One region of the Streptomyces sp. EDA2-14 genome, then DNA from elsewhere that is predicted to be linked to it. Evidence: predicted binding sites of a transcription regulator. Region 1 holds the regulator's gene; the other holds the start of a gene.
The links. Region 1 encodes HrcA, which represses chaperone genes, less so after heat shock. Its sites were predicted from a motif close to TTNGCACTCNGNNNNNCNGAGTGCNAA; they were not measured.
Positions count from the first base shown of each region.

Region 1 (4,410 bases):
CCCTGCTGGCCCGGCTGGAACTGCCCCGTGGGCCGCTCCTCGCCGCGCAGCTTGGCCAGCTCCCGCAGCACCCGCTCCTGCTCCGGGTCCAGCTTCTGCGGCGTCGTGACCTCGACGTGCACGATGAGGTCGCCACGGCCGCCGCCCCGCAGATGCGTGACGCCGCGCCCGTGCAGCGGAACCGACTGACCGGACTGCGTGCCCGGCCGGATGTCGATCTCCTCCATGCCGTCGAGCGTCTCCAGCGGCACCTTCGTGCCGAGCGCCGCCGCCGTCATCGGGATCGTCACCGTGCAGTGCAGATCGTCGCCGCGCCGCTGGAACGTCGGGTGCGGCAGCTCGTGGATCTCCACGTACAGGTCACCGGCGGGGCCGCCGCCGGGGCCGACCTCGCCCTCGCCCGCGAGCTGGATCCGCGTGCCGTTGTCCACACCGGCCGGGATCTTCACCGTGAGCGTGCGGCGCGACCGGATACGGCCGTCGCCCGCGCACTCGGGGCACGGCGTCGGCACGACCGTGCCGAAGCCCTGGCACTGCGGGCAGGGCCGCGAGGTCATGACCTGGCCGAGGAACGACCGCGTGACCTGCGAGACCTCACCGCGACCGCGACACATGTCACAGGTCTGGGCCGAGGTCCCCGGCGCGGCACCCTCGCCGCTGCAGGTCGTGCACACCACGGCGGTGTCGACCTGGATGTCCTTGGTGGTGCCGAAGGCCGCCTCGTTCAGCTCGACCTCGAGCCGGATCATGGCGTCCTGGCCACGGCGCGTACGGGACCGGGGTCCGCGCTGCGACGCCGTGCCGAAGAAGGCATCCATGATGTCCGAGAAGTTCCCGAACCCGCCAGCGCCGAAGCCACCGGCCCCGCCGCCTCCGCCGGCCTGCGACAGGGGGTCGCCCCCGAGGTCGTAGACCTGCTTCTTCTGCGGGTCGGAGAGCACCTCGTAGGCGGCGTTGATCTCCTTGAAGCGCTCCTGAGTCTTCGGGTCCGGATTCACATCCGGGTGAAGCTCACGCGCCAGCCTTCGGAAGGCCTTCTTGATTTCGTCCTGGGAAGCGTCGCGGCGCACGCCGAGTACGGCGTAGTAGTCCGTGGCCACTTACGACTCCGCCAGGATCTGTCCGACGTAACGTGCCACTGCGCGTACTGCTCCCATCGTTCCCGGGTAATCCATGCGTGTCGGTCCGACGACACCCAGCTTGGCGACTGCCTCGCCGCCCGAACCGTAGCCCACGGAGACGACGGACGTGGAGTTGAGTCCTTCATGGGCGTTCTCGTGACCGATCCGTACGGCCATGCCCGAATCTCCCACCTCACCAAGCAACTTGAGGAGCACGACCTGCTCCTCAAGGGCTTCGAGTACCGGACGAATGGTGAGGGGAAAGTCATGTCCGAAGCGGGTGAGATTGGCGGTACCGCCGATCATCAACCGCTCCTCCGTCTCCTCCACGAGTGTCTCCAGCAGAGTGGAGAGCACCGTGGAGACCGTACCCCGGTCCTCCTGCTCGAAAGCCTCCGGCAGGTCCTGCACCAGCTGCGGCACGTCGGCGAACCGGCGGCCCGCGACCCGGCTGTTCAGCCGGGCCCGCAGATCCGCCAGTGACGATTCGCCGAACGGCGCCGGGCAGTCGATCATCCGCTGCTCCACGCGCCCGGTGTCCGTGATCAGCACGAGCATCAGACGGGCGGGCGCGAGCGACAGCAGCTCGACATGGCGCACGGTGGACCGGGTCAGGGACGGGTACTGGACGATCGCCACCTGCCGCGTCAGCTGCGCGAGCAGCCGCACGGTGCGGCCGACGACGTCGTCGAGATCGACGGCGCCGTCCAGGAAGTTCTGGATGGCGCGCCGCTCCGGCGCGGCCATCGGCTTCACCGCGGTGAGCTTGTCGACGAACAGGCGGTAGCCCTTGTCGGTGGGGATGCGCCCGGCACTGGTGTGCGGCTGGGCGATGAATCCCTCTTCCTCCAGGACAGCCATGTCGTTACGGACGGTGGCCGGCGAGACACCGAGCTTGTGCCGCTCGGTGAGCGCCTTGGAGCCGACCGGCTCCTCGGTGCCGACATAGTCCTGGACGATGGCGCGCAGCACTTCGAGCCTGCGTTCACTGAGCATCGGCGCGCACCTCCAGAAACAGCCGTTGCGATCTTCCTGCTTTGGCACTCCCTGTGGGCGAGTGCCAATCGTCCCCGGCTCAGTGTACGGCCGGTGGGTACGGGCCCGGCAAGGGCGCTAGCGTCGAGGTATGGAGTTCGCGCAGCGTATCGACTGGGCCGCGAGAGGCTGGGAGCGCCTCGCGCCGAACGTGGGGCGGGTGCGGCTGCCCGGATGGGACTGCACGACCGGCCTCGTGGTCGGTGAAGAAGCGGCGCTCTTGATCGACACCGGATCCTCACTGGGTGAAGGCGCCGGGCTGCGCGCCGACACCCGTGCGCTCCTCGGGCCACACCGGAGAGTGACGCATGTCGCTCTGACCCACCCGCACTTCGACCATGTGCTGGGCACCGCCGCGTTCGCGGGTGTCGAGGTGTACGGGGCGGTGGGCATCGACGTCCTCTTCGAGCACGGCGCCGAGGCGCTGCGCGCCGACGCCGTGAAGCACGGCCTCGCCCCGGACGCGGCGGCCGAGTCGGTCGACCTCCTGGTCACCCCGCCGCACCGGGTGTGCGGCGAGTGGACGCTCGATCTGGGCGGCGGGCTCACGGTGCTGCTCGCGAACATCGGTCCGGCGCACAGTGGCCACGATCTGGCGGTGCTCGTCCCCGGCGGCCCCTCCGCCCCGGAGATCGTCTTCTGCGGCGATCTGGTGGAGGAGTCCGGCGACCCCCAGGCGGGCCCGGACGCGGCGCCGCACCACTGGCCCGCGGCGCTCGACCGGCTGCTCGACCTCGGGGGCGAGGACGCGGTGTACGTCCCGGGGCACGGTTCGACGGTGAATGCCCAGTTCGTCCGCGCGCAACGCGCCACATTGGCGACGTGTTTCGGCGTGTCGTAGTCCTGGCCTGCGCTGTTCTCTTATCGTCTTGCGGATGCGCCAGTACTCCCCCGACCTGACCCCTCCGTGGAAGCGGAACAAGCCGGCCGCCGAGGTCCCGGCCGAACCGGACCTCGTCGTCGAGGAGGTCACCACGGGCTTCTGCGGGGCCGTGATCCGGGTGGAGAAGACGGCGCAGGGGCCGACCGTGACCTTGGAGGACCGCTTCGGCAAGCACCGGGTGTTCCCGATGGAACCCCGCGGCTTCATGATCGACGGCAAGGTCGTCACCCTCGTACGACCCTCGGGCCCGGCCGGTCCCGTCCGGCCCACCCGTACCGCGTCCGGCTCGGTGGCGGTGCCCGGCGCCCGCGCCCGGGTGGCGCGCGCGGGGCGCATCTACGTGGAGGGCAAGCACGACGCCGAGCTCATCGAGCGGGTCTGGGGCGACGACCTGCGCATCGAGGGCGTCGCGGTGGAGTTCCTTGAGGGCGTGGACGACCTCCCGGCGATCGTCTCCGAGTTCGCGCCCGGAGCGGACGCCCGCCTCGGGGTTCTGGTCGACCACCTCGTGCCGGGCTCGAAGGAATGGCGCATCGCCCAGTCGGTGACCAGCGAGCACGCCCTGGTGGTGGGCCACCCCTACATCGACATCTGGGAGGCGGTGAAGCCGTCCTCCGTGGGCATCGAAGCGTGGCCCCGCGTCCCGCGCGGCCAGGACTGGAAGACGGGCGTGTGCCGGGCGCTGGGCTGGCGCGTGGCGAACACGGGTGAGGCGTGGCAGCACATCCTGTCGCGGGTCCGCACCTACAAAGACCTGGAGCCGGAACTCCTCGGCCGCGTGGAGGAACTCATCGACTTCGTCACAGCCCCCGAGTAACGCCCCCTGCACCGTGGTCGCACCCTCGGGGCTCCGCCCCGACCCCCGCTGCTCAATCGCCGCAGGGGCTTGAAATACCTAGCCTTGGGCAATCTGCCGCCTTGGGCGGCAGGGTGGGCAAGGCGGCACCCCGGTGCCGCGGAACGGAAACGGTGGGCGTCGGCCACGGTGCAGGCAGAGCAGCCCGGTGCCGCGCTGCGGGGAGCGCGGCGTGGCCTCAGTCGACCAGGTCGCGGACGACCGCGTCGGCGAGGAGGCGGCCGCGCAGGGTCAGGACCGCGCGGCCGGACGTGAACGGCTCCGGTTCCAGCAGGCCGTCCGTCAATGCTTTCTTCGCCGCCGCGAGGCCGTCCGGCTTGAGCAGCTCCAGCGGGCAACCGTCACGGAGCCGCAGCTCCAGCAGAATCCGCTCGACCCGCCGGTCCTCCTCCGCCAGGATCTCGCGCCCGGCCCCCGGCGACCGCCCACCCGCGAGCGCCGCCGCGTACGCCCCCGGATGCTTGACGTTCCACCACCGCACCCCGCCCACGTGGGAGTGCGCACCGGGCCCGGCC
Region 1 covers NZ_JBUEGE010000001.1:540,592-545,001, reverse strand. Annotated here, with positions in the region: gene dnaJ (molecular chaperone DnaJ) at 1-1,100, opposite strand, end outside; gene hrcA (heat-inducible transcriptional repressor HrcA) at 1,101-2,117, opposite strand; gene ACY34M_RS02335 (MBL fold metallo-hydrolase) at 2,248-2,997, shown strand; gene ACY34M_RS02330 (DUF3097 domain-containing protein) at 3,032-3,856, shown strand; gene hemW (radical SAM family heme chaperone HemW) at 4,074-4,410, opposite strand, start outside.

Region 2 (4,410 bases), on a different contig from region 1:
TCCAGCGGAGCGGCTCGACGACGGCGCGGCGGACCACGGCGACACCGGTGGCCTCGTCGCCGTCCTTGCCGAGCGAGTCGTCGAGGACCTTGGAGGCGTGCACCAGGGCGGAGCCACCACCGGAGACGATGCCCTCCTCGACCGCGGCGCGGGTCGCGGAGATGGCGTCCTCCAGACGGTGCTTCTTCTCCTTGAGCTCCACCTCGGTGGCGGCACCGACGCGGATCACGCACACGCCGCCGGCCAGCTTCGCGAGGCGCTCCTGGAGCTTCTCGCGGTCCCAGTCGGAGTCCGTGTTCTCGATCTCGGCCTTGATCTGCGCGACGCGGCCCTGCACGTCCTCGGACTTGCCGCCACCGTCGACGATGGTGGTGTCGTCCTTGGTGATGGTCACGCGGCGGGCGGTGCCCAGCACGTCCAGGTCGGCCTGGTCGAGCTTGAGGCCGACCTCCTCGGCGATGACGGTGGCACCGGTGAGGGTGGCCATGTCCTGGAGCATCGCCTTGCGGCGGTCACCGAAGCCGGGGGCCTTCACCGCGACGGCGTTGAACGTGCCGCGGATCTTGTTCACGACCAGGGTCGACAGGGCCTCGCCCTCGACGTCCTCGGCGATGATCAGGAGCGGCTTGGAGCCACCGGCCTGGATGACCTTCTCCAGGAGCGGGAGCATGTCCTGGATCGAGCCGATCTTGCCCTGGTGGATCAGGATGTACGGGTCGTCGAGGACGGCCTCCATACGCTCCTGGTCGGTGACGAAGTACGGGGACAGGTAGCCCTTGTCGAAGGCCATGCCCTCGGTGAAGTCGAGCTCCAGACCGAAGGTGTTGGACTCCTCGACGGTGATGACACCGTCCTTGCCGACCTTGTCCATCGCCTCGGCGATGAGCTCGCCGACCTGGTTGTCCTGGGCGGACAGACCGGCGACGGCGGCGATGTCGGACTTCTCGTCGATCGGGCGGGCGGTCGCGAGGAGGTCCTCGGACACGGCCTTGACCGCGGCGTCGATGCCCTTCTTCAGGGCGGCCGGGGAGGCACCGGCGGCAACGTTGCGCAGGCCTTCCTTGACCAGGGCCTGGGCGAGCACGGTGGCGGTGGTCGTACCGTCACCCGCGATGTCGTTGGTCTTGGTCGCCACCTCCTTCACCAGCTGCGCGCCGAGGTTCTCGTACGGGTCCTCGACCTCGACCTCACGGGCGATCGTGACACCGTCGTTGGTGATGGTGGGGGCGCCGAACTTCTTGTCGATGACGACGTTGCGGCCCTTGGGGCCGATCGTCACCTTGACCGTGTCGGCCAGCTTGTTGACGCCGCGCTCAAGGGCGCGACGGGCGTCCTCGTCGAACTTCAGGATCTTCGCCATGGGGCTGAATCAGTCCTCTCGAAACGAACCGCGCCCCTCGCACCCGGCATTTCAGCGGGGGCCAGGGGCGCGGTTCAAAGCATTCTGCTTCGGTGAAGCCGGGAAAGCTTGGGTGAATTACTTCTCGACGATCGCGAGCACGTCGCGAGCCGAGAGGACGAGGTACTCGTCGCCGTTGTACTTCACCTCGGTGCCGCCGTACTTGCTGTAGAGCACGACATCGCCGACCTTGACGTCGAGCGGCAGACGCTCGCCGTTCTCGAAGCGGCCGGGACCCACGGCGAGGACGGCGCCCTCCTGGGGCTTCTCCTTCGCGGTGTCCGGAATGACCAGGCCAGAGGCCGTGGTCTGCTCGGCGTCGAGCGGCTGGACCACAATGCGGTCCTCGAGCGGCTTGATGGCAACCTTGGAGCTGGAGGTCGTCACGATCCGGTCTCCCCCTTCGGAGATCTCACGGGGTTAACAGTCTGGGGTGGCGACCAGGTGGATCCGTCGTCGCGGGTGCCGGACCTGCCCGTCGCTGTCTGGCACTCTCCACTGGTGAGTGCCAGGGCCGAGACTATGACCGCGATTAGCACTCGGTCAAGCGGACTGCTAATCGACTCGTTCGCGGATCGGTGGAACGGCACCTCACAGGTAGTCCTCCAGGGCCGCCACCGTGTACCCCTCGGCCTCGACACGGCGCAGGAGACGCGGGGCCGTCTCCGCCCGGATCCCGAGGATGTCGCCGGGGCGCAGCGCCCCCTCCGGTTCGCGCCACAGCACGATCGCGTCCACCCCGCAGGCGCCCGCCGCCCGCAGGGTGTTCCCGTCGTACGCGCCGGAGGGCGGGTGGAGCAGGCGGGGCGCCGTGCCGAAGCGGCCCTGGATGCGGTCGCGCTGGCCGCAGATCTCCGCGTGCTGCTCGACGTATCCGAGGCCCGGCAGGAAGGGGTGGGTGAGGGTGCGGTTCTGCACCCGGGCGCCGAGGGCGCTCAGTTCGCGCAGGCGGCCCTCGCCCGCTCCCGCGAGGAACACCGAGACCGGCAGGCGCCGCTCGCGGACCAGGTCGACGAGGCGGGAGTCCCGCCCGGCCGGGGCCCCGGCCCCGTCCCCGTACGCGAGGAAGACCACCTTGTCGCGGGTGGGGACGCGGGTGACGAGCGGCGGGACGGTCGACCGCGCCGCTTCCGCCCCCGCCGCCGCCCGCATGACCGGGGCGGCCTGTCCCGCGCACCCGGTGAGCAGCGCCGCGGCCAGGGTGCAGCCGAGGAGCCACGACCGGGGCCCGCGTCTCGTCACAGGTAGTCCTCCAGGCGCGCCACCGCGTAGCCCTTGCGGTCGAGGTACTTCATGAGGTTGCGGATCATGTCGGGCATCGTGCCCTTCCGGTCCTCGCGACCCCGGAAGTGCGTGAGCGGGATGTCGCCCGGATGGATGTCCCGGTCCCACTCCCGGTGGTCCATGGGGTCGACGAAGACCTCGGCGTTCCAGATCGGGGCGTACTTGATGCCGCAGGCCTTGGCGGCGCGCAGCGTGTCCCGGTCGTAGTCGCCGAACGGCGGGATCAACTTTCGGACGGTTTCTTCCTTTTGTCGTACTCGTTGCATGGCGCCGGATCCTGGCAGCTCACGGGCCCGTTCCGGGGTCGACACCGCCGCCTGGCGCGCGCCGTCGCCCGCCTGGCCCACAATGGGCCGGGTGAACGACCCCGCCGCCTTCTCCGCCCTCCTGGCCCCCGAGGGCCTGGCCCTGCTCGACGAACTCCGCGATCACGACCCGGCCAGGGAACTCGCGCTCGCCACGAAGCTGCGCCGCGACCACCCGGCCGACCTCGTCTCGGCCGCGCTCGCCCAGGCGCGGCTGCGTCAGCGGGCGGTGGCGAAGTTCGGGGCCGAGGACGCGGCCCGGATGTTCTTCACGCCGAACGGCGTCGAGCAGGCGACCCGTACGAGCGTCGCGACGTACCGGGCCGAGGCCTTCGCGCGGCTCGGCGTGGGCTCCGTCGCCGACCTGTGCTGCGGCATCGGCGGCGACGCGATCGCGCTCGCCCGCGCGGGGGTCCGGGTCCTTGCCGTCGACCGGGATCCGCTGACGTGCGCGGTGGCGCGGGCGAACGCCGAGGCGCTCGGCCTCACCGGGCTCGTCGAGGTGCGCGAGGCGGACGTCACCGAGGTCGACACGTCCGCGTACGACGCCGTGTTCGTGGACCCGGCGCGGCGGGGCGGCCGGGGCAGGATCTTCGACCCAGAGGCCTACTCGCCTCCCCTGTCCTGGGCCGTGTCCGCCGCGCTCAAGGCGCCGCGCGCCGCGCTGAAGATCGCTCCCGGCATCCCGCACGAGGCGATCCCCGCGGAGGCCGACGCCGAGTGGATCTCGGACGGGGGCGATGTGAAGGAGGCGGTGCTCTGGTTCGGGACGGAACGGGCTACGGGTGCCGCGCGAAGCGCGTCGATGAGGGGCGGTGGCCGGGTGACGGGCGGGCGGATGCGGGCGACGTTGCTGCCGGGGCCGCGGGCGCTGGCGGGCCGTGGACTTCCCGACCCCGAAGTGCGGCCTGTCGGGCGGTACTTGTACGAGCCGGACGGCGCCGTCATCCGGGCGCATCTGGTCGCCGAGGTGGCCGAGGAGGTCGGCGGCGGGCTCGTCGACGAGACGATCGCGTACGTGACGGCCGACGAGCTGCACCCCACGCCGTACGCCGCCGCGTACGAGATCACGGACCGACTTCCGTTCAACGTGAAGAAGTTGAAGGCGCTGCTGCGGCAGCGGGAGGTGGGCGTGCTGACGGTGAAGAAGCGGGGGTCCGCGGTCGAGCCGGAGGAGTTGCGCCGCAAGGTCATGCCGAAGCCGTACGGGAAGGTTTCCGCCACGGTGTTCCTTACGCGGGTGGCGGGTGCGCCCACGATGCTCGTCGGCGCACCCGTGAGTTGACGCCACAGGGCTCCGCCCCGGACCCCGCGCCTCAATCGCCGGCGGGGCTTGATCGGCGCTACCTGTTGGCGTACGCCCGCTAGGCGGCCTCGAACCGCCAGCGGTGCACGGCGCGCGTCACCAAGTCGCCGTCCGGC
Region 2 covers NZ_JBUEGE010000002.1:454,806-459,215, reverse strand. Annotated here, with positions in the region: gene groL (chaperonin GroEL) at 1-1,360, opposite strand, end outside; gene groES (co-chaperone GroES) at 1,478-1,786, opposite strand; gene ACY34M_RS08495 (polysaccharide deacetylase family protein) at 1,991-2,641, opposite strand; partial or broken gene ACY34M_RS08490 (polysaccharide deacetylase family protein) at 2,638-2,973, opposite strand; gene ACY34M_RS08485 (THUMP-like domain-containing protein) at 3,032-4,273, shown strand; gene ACY34M_RS08480 (hypothetical protein) at 4,353-4,410, opposite strand, start outside.
Region 2: the regulator HrcA is predicted to act here: its motif matches at 1,932-1,958, upstream of groES (co-chaperone GroES).